3 regions of the Mesorhizobium sp. M1D.F.Ca.ET.043.01.1.1 genome follow, and region 3 is predicted to be linked to each of the others. Evidence: predicted binding sites of a transcription regulator. Region 3 holds the regulator's gene; each other region holds the start of a gene.

Evidence for each region. The regulator PhoB, encoded in region 3, activates phosphate uptake and scavenging genes when phosphate is short. The targets are predictions, from matches to a motif close to TGTCATNNANCTGTCAT.
Region 1: a site for PhoB is predicted at 1,570-1,586, ahead of EJ067_RS13355 (DUF47 domain-containing protein). Genes of this name have one in related genera too.
Region 2: a site for PhoB is predicted at 1,262-1,278, ahead of phnC (phosphonate ABC transporter ATP-binding protein). Genes of this name have one in related genera too.

What each region holds. Positions count from the first base shown of each region.
Region 1 covers NZ_CP034444.1:2,744,000-2,747,271, forward strand. Annotated here, with positions in the region: gene EJ067_RS13350 (inorganic phosphate transporter) at 1-837, opposite strand, end outside; gene EJ067_RS13355 (DUF47 domain-containing protein) at 840-1,481, opposite strand; gene EJ067_RS13360 (LysR family transcriptional regulator) at 1,637-2,536, shown strand; gene EJ067_RS13365 (formate dehydrogenase subunit gamma) at 2,731-3,210, shown strand; gene EJ067_RS13370 (NADH-quinone oxidoreductase subunit NuoF) at 3,207-3,272, shown strand, end outside.
Region 2 covers NZ_CP034444.1:4,799,962-4,803,233, reverse strand. Annotated here, with positions in the region: gene EJ067_RS23245 (DapH/DapD/GlmU-related protein) at 1-326, shown strand, start outside; gene EJ067_RS23240 (DUF1868 domain-containing protein) at 477-1,187, shown strand; gene phnC (phosphonate ABC transporter ATP-binding protein) at 1,360-2,217, shown strand; gene phnD (phosphonate ABC transporter substrate-binding protein) at 2,359-3,267, shown strand.
Region 3 covers NZ_CP034444.1:4,387,943-4,391,214, forward strand. Annotated here, with positions in the region: gene pstB (phosphate ABC transporter ATP-binding protein PstB) at 1-482, shown strand, start outside; gene phoU (phosphate signaling complex protein PhoU) at 500-1,207, shown strand; gene phoB (phosphate regulon transcriptional regulator PhoB) at 1,226-1,915, shown strand; gene EJ067_RS21320 (ROK family transcriptional regulator) at 2,060-3,272, opposite strand, start outside.

The sequences.
Region 1 (3,272 bases), 1.6 Mb from region 3:
CGACACCGGAACGCCGAGCCAAGTGGCGGCAAAAAGCGTGATCGCACCGCCGCTCTCGGCGCAGAAACCCTGCATCGGGTTCAGCCGGGTGATCTTCGAGCCCATGGTGTGGACGATGCGCCAACCACCGAACAACGTGCCCAGCGCCAGCGCCGACTGGCAGGTGATGACCACCCAGAGCGGCACGTAGAAGCTCTGGCCGAGCATGCCTTGCGAATAGAGCAGCACGGCAATGATGCCCATGGTCTTCTGCGCGTCATTGCCGCCGTGCCCCAGCGAATAGAGCGAGGCCGAGAAGAACTGAAGGATGCGAAAGCTGTTGTCGACCGCGAACGGGGTCTGCCGCACGAACAGCCACGAGACGACGAGGATGAGGACAAGCGCCAGCACGAATCCGGTCGCCGGCGAAAGCACGATGGCCGCGATCGTCTTGCCCAGCCCGGACCAGACGATGGCGCCCGTTCCCGCCTTGGCGACGCCCGCGCCAACCAGCCCGCCGATCAGCGCATGCGAGCTGCTCGACGGAATGCCGGCGATCCAGGTGACGATGTTCCAGACGATGGCGCCGATAAGCGCGGCGAAGATCACCGCCGGTGTCACGATCTCGGCATCGACGATGCCTTTCCCCACCGTCTCGGCGACATGCAGGCCGAAGAACAGGAAGGCGATGAAATTGAAGAAAGCGGCCCAAAACACCGCATAATGCGGCCTGAGCACGCGGGTGGAAACGATGGTCGCGATCGAGTTGGCGGCATCGTGTAGGCCGTTCAGGAAATCGAAGAACAGCGCCACCGCAACGAGGCCGGCCAGCAAGGGAAAGGCGATCGTGACGTCCATCGCTACACGTTCTCGATGACGATGCCGCTGATCTCGTTGGCGACGTCCTCGAAACGGTCGACCACCTTTTCCAGTTGGCCATAGATCTCCGAACCGATCAGATAGGCCATGGGGTCGCTGCGGCCGTGCCGCTTGAACAGATCCTTGAGACCCTGCTCGTGCAAATCGTCGGCGCGGCCTTCGACGCGCATGACCTCTTCCGCGATGGCATTCAGCCGCGCGGCGTTCGCGCCGACCTTGCCGAGCAACGGGATGGCCTCTGCGACCAGCCGGGCGGCCTGGACGATGACGCCGCCCATTTCCCGCATCAGCGGATCAAACTCCCTCATCTCGAACAATTTCACCGTCTTGACGGCCTTGTGCATCGTGTCGATGGCATCATCCATCGACTGGATCAGATCCTTGATGTCGCCGCGGTCGAAGGGCGTGATGAAGGAGCGCCTGACGGCAAGCAGGACCTCCGCGGTGATGCCATCCGCTTCGTCTTCCAGATCGACGATCTTCTGACACCAGCGGTCGATGTCCCTGCCCTGGAGAAGCTGCTCCAGCGCCTCGGCGCCGCCAACCACCGTGCGCGAATGCCGTTCGAACAGCTCGAAAAAGCGATCCTCGCGCGGCAACAGTCTGCGAAACCAACCCAGCATCTCGTCCTCCCTGCTTCCGCCTATCTCACATAACGCCACGCGCGGCGCGGGAAAACAGATAGCCGGCTCAAAAATGTGGATGAGATCCTGTCGTGCATGCGTCTTGCGGAGCAAAGCGATTTCCCCGACCTTGGGCAAACCGTGGATCGGATGATATGATCGACAAGCTGGAATTCTTCATCGCTTTGGCCAAGGAAGAGCATTTCGGCCGCGCGGCCGAAGTGTGCGGCGTCACCCAGCCGACACTGTCGGCCGGCATCAAGCAGCTCGAAGAGCAGCTCGGCGTCATGCTGGTGCTGCGCGGCTCGCGCTTCCAGGGCCTGACGCCGGAAGGCAAGCAGGTGCTGGTTTGGGCGCGCCGCATCGTCGGCGACACCCGGACCATGCGCGAGGAGATGCGGGCGGCGCGCCGCGGCCTTGCCGGCCGCATCCGCATCGCCGCCGTCCCGACCGCCCTTGCTATGGTGGCGCGGCTGACGACGCCGTTTCGCGAAAAGCATCCGGGCGTCACCTTCTCGATCCTGTCGCGCACCTCGATCGAGGTGCTGTCGCTGCTCGGCAATTTCGACGTCGACGCCGGCATCACCTATCTCGACAACGAGCCGCTGGGGCGGGTGACCAGCGTGCCGCTCTATGACGAGCGCTACCAGCTGATCACAGCGGTCGGTAACCCCTATTCCGACCGCGACAAAGTGACATGGGCCGAGATCAGCCAGTTGCCGCTCTGCCTGCTGACGCCGGACATGCAGAACCGGCGCATCATCGACCAGCATCTGGCGGAAGCCGGGGTGCAGGTGCGGCCGACGCTGGAATCCAACTCGATGATCGTGCTGTTCTCGCATATCCGGACCGGCAAATGGTCGTCGATCATGCCGCTCAACCTCGCGGAAACATTCGGCTTTTCCGAGCCGATCCGGGCCATTCCGATCGTCGAGCCGGATGCCAGCCACACAGTCGGGCTGGTAGCGGCGCCGCGCGAGCCGCACACGCCGCTGGTGCAGGCGCTGCTGGACGAGGCAATGGCGCTGGCAGACGATTTCCGCGCCCATCGCTAGGCTAGACAATGCGGACCGGTCGTTATTGATAGAAATTTTCTATCAAACAACGGAACGGCTTTATTGATTTCAGGGGTTTCCTCTGATTTCGTAAGGACTTAGCGATATTGCGCCCTGTGCATGTCGTTGCCCCGGAACCGCTCTATATGATGGGGTGACATATATTGGGCCACCACGACCAGGGAGGGCGCTGCATGCCGATGCAGCCTGCAAGTACCGAGATCGCGTCGCGCACGGCGGCGATCATCGAGGAGTTGAAGGACCTCGAAGGTCCGCTGTTGCCGATCCTCCACGGCATCCAGGAGGAGTTCGGCCACGTGCCGCAGGCAGCCCTTCCGGTCATCGCCGACGGGCTGAACCTCTCCAGGGCCGAAGTGCACGGTGTCGTCACCTTCTATCACGATTTCCGCGCCCAGCCGGCCGGCCGGCATGTGCTGAAGCTCTGCCAGGCGGAGGCCTGCCAGTCGATGGGTTCGGAGGCTGTCGCCTCCAAGGTCAAGCAATTGCTCGGCATCGATTTCCACGGGACCACGCGCGACGGATCGGTTACACTGGAGCCGGTCTACTGCCTCGGGCTCTGCGCCTGCTCGCCGTCGGCGATGCTCGACGGCGAAGTGATCGGCCGGCTCGACGACGAGAAGATCGAAGAGATCGTCGCGGAGGTGCGTTCATGATCCCGCGCATCTACATTCCCACGGATTCAGGCGCGCTGGCGCTCGGCGCCGAAAAGGTCGCC
Region 2 (3,272 bases), 410 kb from region 3:
GCGAGTTCTTCGCCCAGCGTCGCGCCAAACGCGTTACCATCGGCCACGACACCTGGCTCGGCCATGGCTCGACCATCCTGCCGGGCGTGACCGTCGGCGACGGCGCGGCGGTCGGCGCGGGCGCAGTAGTATCCAAGGATGTTGCGCCCTACACCATCGTCGCCGGCGTGCCGGCAAAACCGATCCGCGAGCGCTTCGACCGCCGCACCGCCGAGCGCTACCAGGCGCTCGCCTGGTGGGACTGGGACCATGCCCGGCTGCGCGCAGCACTCGACGATTTTCGCGAACTCTCGGCTGAGGCCTTCCTGGAGAAGCACGGCGGCTGAATGTGGTGAATGGTCGGCCGCACGGAGTGAGCCCTCTTATTACCATTCACCATTCACCATTCACCATTCACCATTCACCATTCACCATTCACCATTCACATCCTTGACACACGAGTCGGTCACGAGGCCATCTCCGCAGGGAGATCGCCCATGCTCGCAACAGTCGGACCTTTGCTCGCCGCCTTCTTCGAAGGCAGCAACCCGGCGGCGCCGGTGCATCTCGGCACCCGCTACGACATATCGGGCAACTTCCTCCTCGAACAGGGCAACACAGTGGTCAGCCACCTCGTCCGCGGCTCTTCTTCAGAAGCCGCGGTCATCGCAGTGCGCGAGCGCCTGCGCGCCATGGCCGACGCCGATCGCCTCGCCTTCACGCCGATCTCCAGCCTGCACATGACGCTCTTCCAGGGCATCATCGAATACCGCCGCCGCCTTCCCTACTGGCCGGCCGACATACCGCTCGACACCAGCATCGACGACATGACGCGTCTCTATCTCGAGCGCCTCCAGGGGTTCGAAGGCAACGGCGCTTTCAGGATAAAGACCATCGGCGTCACGCCGAACGGCCTGACGGTAGCCGGCGCCACGGACGAGGACCGGCTTGTCCTCAAGGCCTGGCGCGATGCGCTGTCGGTGCCGTTCGGCTATCGCCATCCTGATCACGACGCCTATGTTTTCCACATCACTTTTGCCTACCAGATCCGCCGCCTCGCCGACGAGCGGGCGTCCGCCTGGCAGGACCTGTTCGACGATTGCCTGTCGTTCCTCGACCGCGAGGCTCCGGTGATCGAATTGCGCCCGCCGGCCTTCTGCAGCTTCAAGGATATGAAGCATTTCGAGGAATTGCTGGTTCTCGGCTGACCCCATGGACTTCGCCCAAAACTGCGCAGCGGTTTTGGGACGACGACATGCATAAACAAGAATGGCCTGTGGGACGTAACAAAACTGACATCAATCCGACACCCCAGCTTCATCGGGCTGCGCTAGCGAAGGTTAACGGACCTTCAAAACCGCGACGTACCGGAGCCCTGCCATGTCAGCACTATCGGCCACGCTGGAAATCCGCGGCGTAACCCGACGATTTGGCAAGAACACCGCTGTCAGCGACATCAACATCTCGATCCCGCAGGGGCAGATGGTCGGCATCATCGGCCGCTCCGGCGCCGGTAAGTCGACGTTGCTGCGTATGATCAACCGTCTTATCGATCCCAGCCAGGGGTCGATTTTTTTTGACGGCGCCGAGGTTTCCAGCCTGCAAGGCTCGCCGCTGCGCCGCTGGCAGCGCGACTGCGCCATGATCTTCCAACAGTTCAACCTTGTGCCGCGCCTCGACGTGCTGACCAACGTCCTGCTTGGCCGCCTCAATCATCGCTCCACGATTTCCAATCTGCTCGGCATGTTCTCGCGCACCGAATGCGCCGAGGCGGTGGCCGCGCTCGAGCGCCTCGACATCGCCCGCACCGCGCTGCAGCCGGCCGGCACGCTGTCCGGCGGCCAGCAGCAGCGCGTGGCGATCGCGCGCGCCATGATGCAGCAGCCGAAGGTGCTGCTGGCCGACGAGCCGATCGCCTCGCTCGACCCGCTCAACGCCAAGGTGGTGATGGACTCGCTGCGCGACATCAATCTGCGCGAAGGCATCACCGTCGTCACCAACCTGCACACGCTGGACACCGCCCGCGCCTATTGCAACCGCATCATCGGCATGGCCGCCGGCAAGGTCGTGTTCGACGGCGCGCCCGAGGATCTCGACCGCGACGCCGTGCGCACGGTCTATGGCGCCGACGCCAACGGCGTCGAGATCTCCGAGGCCATCACGTCGACCAGCGTGAGCATCAAGCCGAAGATCACCGCATCCGCCGGACCGCTCGAACCGGCCTTCCCTGGCTACTGAGTCCACCCCGGAGCCGAAACGGTTCCGGGCAAATCGTGGATTTCGACAAGAGCAACCCGGATCGCCCGCCCGCGTCAAAGGCTGAATTCAAGAATTCGGACGCTGCCGGCGCGAAGCCGGCAAAACAGGAGAGAGGTCAAAATGTTCAGGAAAATGGTTTTCAGTGCCGTATCGATACTGGCCATGGCGGCAAGCGCTGCCCACGCCGCAGACGTCAAGGAGTTCCGCGTCGGCATCCTCGGCGGCGAGAACGAAACCGACCGCCTGCGCAACTACCAGTGCCTTGCCGACCACCTGAAGGCCGAATTCGGCTTCGAGAAGGTGTCGCTGTTCCCGGCCGCCGACTATGACGGCGTCATCCAGGGCCTGCTCGGTGGCACGCTCGACTTCGCCGAGCTCGGCGCGTCCGGCTACGCCAGCGTCTACCTCAAGGACCCGAAGGCCGTCACCCCGATCCTCACCACCAAGCAGACCGACGGCTCGACCGGCTACTATTCGATCGGCCTGGCGCTGAAGACCTCCGGCATCACCGACATCAAGTCGGCCAAGGGCAAGAAGCTCGGCTATGCCGACCCGGATTCGACCTCGGGCTACCTGATCCCGCTGACCCAGATTCCGAAGGACACCGGCGCCTCCAACGAGACTTACTTCGCCTCGACGCAGTTCAACGGCGGCCATGAGAACAACGTGCTTGCCGTCCGCGACGGCAAGGTCGACGTGGCGGTGGACGATTCCTCCGGCATCGGCGACTTCAAGAACGGCTACACCTCCGGCACCTTCCACAAGGAAGTCGCCAAGGGCGCCGTCGACCCGAACGACTTCGTCGAAGTGTGGCGCTCGGGCCTGATCCCGAACGGTCCGCTGGTCGTGCGCACCGCGCTCGGCGCTGAGATGACCGCCAAGCTCACCGATTTCTTCACCGCCCTGCCGGTCAAGGACAAAGCCTGCTTCGAGGGCGTCGAGGGCGGCGATTTCACTGGCTACGTGCCGGTGAAGCCGGACTTCTACAGCGTCATCGTCGAAGCCCGCAAAGCCGCGATCGGCGGCTGACGGCA
Region 3 (3,272 bases):
AGAAGCCGACGCCGTTCCCGATGTCGATCTACGAGAACATCGCCTTCGGCGTCCGGCTGTATGAGAAGATCAGCAAGGCCGAGATGGACAACCGGGTCGAGTCGGCGCTGAAGCGGGCGGCGCTGTGGAACGAGGTCAAGGACAAGCTCAACGCCAGCGGCCAGAGCCTTTCGGGTGGCCAGCAGCAGCGGCTCTGCATCGCCCGCACGGTGGCGGTGAAGCCGGAGGTCATCCTGCTCGACGAGCCGGCATCGGCGCTCGATCCGCTGTCGACGGCCAAGATCGAGGAGCTGATCGACGAGCTGCAGGCCGACTACACGATCGTGATCGTCACCCACAACATGCAGCAGGCGGCGCGTGTGTCGCGGCAGACGGCGTTCATGTATCTCGGCGAGCTGGTCGAGTTCGACCGGACCGAGAAGATCTTCACCTCGCCTCGCGAGAAGCGCACCCAGGACTACATCACCGGCCGCTTCGGCTGAGTTCATACGAGGACATCATCATGGCCCATACGGTCGCTTCCTTCGACGAGGATCTGAGGCAGATCAGCCAGCTTATCCGTGACATGGGCGATCTTGCCGGGTCGATGGTCGGCGCGTCGACCAAGGCTCTGCTCAACTCCGACAACGCGATGGCGCAGCGCGTGGTCTCCGACGATGCCATCATGGACGCGCGGCAGCGCGAGCTCGACGACCGCGCCATCACGCTGATCGCCAAACGCCAGCCGATGGCCGACGACCTGCGCAGCGTGGTCGGCGCCATCCGCATGGCCGGCGACCTCGAGCGCATCGGCGACCTTGCCAAGAACATCGCCAAGCGCGTCGGCTCGGTCGGCGTCAGCGCCGCGCCGCGCGACCTGTCGCACTCCATCGATTCGATGGCGCAGCTGGTGCTGATCCAGGTCCAGGGCGTGATCGAGGAATATACGGCGGGCGACGCCACGGCGCTCGCCAAGCTGCGCAACGACGACGAGCGCATCGACGTCAAATACACCTCCGTCTTCCGCGAGCTCCTGACCTACATGATGGAAGACCCGCGCAACATCACGGCTTGCACGCATCTTTTGTTCTGCGCCAAGAATCTGGAGCGCATCGGCGACCATGTGACCAATATCGCCGAGAACGCCTATTATGTGCTGACCGGCACGCAATTGCCCGCGAACCGTCCGAAACAGGACGAGACGGCGATGTCGGCGCCGGCGGCCTGACAGCGAAGGTAGCTCTATATGATCGCGCCACGCATCATGGTGGTGGAGGATGAGGAGCCGCTGGGGGTGCTGCTCCGTTACAACCTCGAATCCGAAGGCTATCAGGTCGAGGTGGTGACCCGCGGCGACGAGGCCGAGATCCGCCTGCAGGAGAACGTGCCTGACCTTCTGGTGCTCGACTGGATGGTGCCGGCGGTTTCCGGCATCGAGCTTTGCCGGCGGCTCAGGATGCGGCCCGAGACCGAACGGCTGCCGATCATCATGCTGACGGCGCGCGGCGAGGAAAGCGATCGCGTGCGCGGCCTCTCGACGGGCGCCGACGACTACCTGGTCAAGCCGTTCTCGACGCCGGAATTCATGGCCCGGGTCAAGGCGCTGCTGCGTCGCGCCAAACCGGAGGTGCTGTCCAGCGTGCTCAAGGTCGGCGACATCGTGCTCGACCGCGAATCGCACCGCGTCTACCGCAAGAAGAGCGAGATCAGGCTCGGCCCGACCGAGTTCCGGCTTCTCGAATTCATGATGCGGCATCCCGGCCGGGTGTTCTCGCGCAGCCAGCTGCTCGACAATGTCTGGGGCGAGACGATCTATATCGACGAGCGCACGGTGGACGTGCATGTAGGACGCCTGCGCAAGGCGGTCAACAACGGCCGCATGCCGGATGTCATCCGCACCATCCGCGGGGCGGGTTACGCGATCCGCGAGGATTAGGGATATGCTGATATTCAGGTGAGGCCGGCCTGCGAATGGCGGCTTCCTGCGCTTCCGGTACTCACGTACCTAAAGTACGCTCCGTTCCGGTTCTCGGAATCCACCATTCTCGATTCGGCATATCCCGGCGCTTGAGCTTGTGGCTTATGCGACGTGCTTGCCCGTTCTTGCCTGAACGCCCGGCGCGAAGATCTCCTGGTCGACGAAGGTCAGCGCGCGCATGGCGCAGCCTTCGCGGATCAGCGGCAATTCGTTCGGCTCGGTATCGAAGGAGATCGACTGCGAATGCTGGCCGCCGGCGGTCTGGGCGATCGCCTCGCGCAGCGCCGGCTCGATCAGGTCGAAGGCGGCGGCGCTGACGCCGACCATGGCGACCGGCGCCGGGTCGATCAGCGCGAACAGGCTGCCGAGGCTGAAGCCCAGGGCCTCGCCCGCCCGGCGATAGGCCTCGCGCTCCGGACCATCCTTCTCGCGCGCCTTGGCGGCGAGCGCGCGCATGTCGGCATCGCCGACATCGACCGGCTCTGCATCCTCGCTCATCTTCATGGCGCTGCGCCAGATGGCGTAGTTGCCGGCATAGGCCTCGACGCAGCCGCGCCGTCCGCAGCGGCAGAGCGCGCCGCCCGGACGGTGGATCATGTGGCCGAACTCGCCGCCCGAGGAGTGCGTGCCGGTGAACAGCTCGCCCTTCAGCACCAGCCCCATGCCGATGCCGTGCGAGAGCAGGATGGCGATGAAATTGTCGCGATAGCGGTCGGGGTCGCGCCATTGCAGCGCCACCGCCATCATGTTGCAGTCGTTCTCCATGGTCGCCGGGATGCCGAATTCCTTTTCCAGGATGTCGGCGAAGGGAATGTCGGTCAGCGGCGTGATCGGCGACCACAGCATGGCACGGGCATGGGAATCGGTGATGCCCTGGATGCCCATGGCGAGGCGGGCGACGCTGCCGACATCGAGGTCCGGATCCTCCAGCCGGCGCCGCACGATCGCAATGCATTCGCCGATCAGCTCTTCGCGCGGCATGGTAAGGGTATCGAGGCGACGCTGCTCCTCGGCGATGACCTGGCCGGCATAGTCGATGACGGCGACAGAGAGGAAATTCAGCGACAGCACCACCGTCACCACCGCCGCCACCTCGGGATTGAGGGCGAGGCCGACCTGCGGCCGGCCGCGCTTCAGCGAAGCGGTCTCGCTCGGCCTGCTCTCGGCCAGGATGCCTTCCTGGATCAGGTCCGCGCTGATCGCCGAAATGGTCGAGTGGCTGAGTCCGGTGGTTGCGGCGATTTCCGTTCGCGACGGCTGGCCGGCCCGGCGCACGGCCGAAAGCACCATGGCGCGGTTGCGCCGGCGCAGGTCG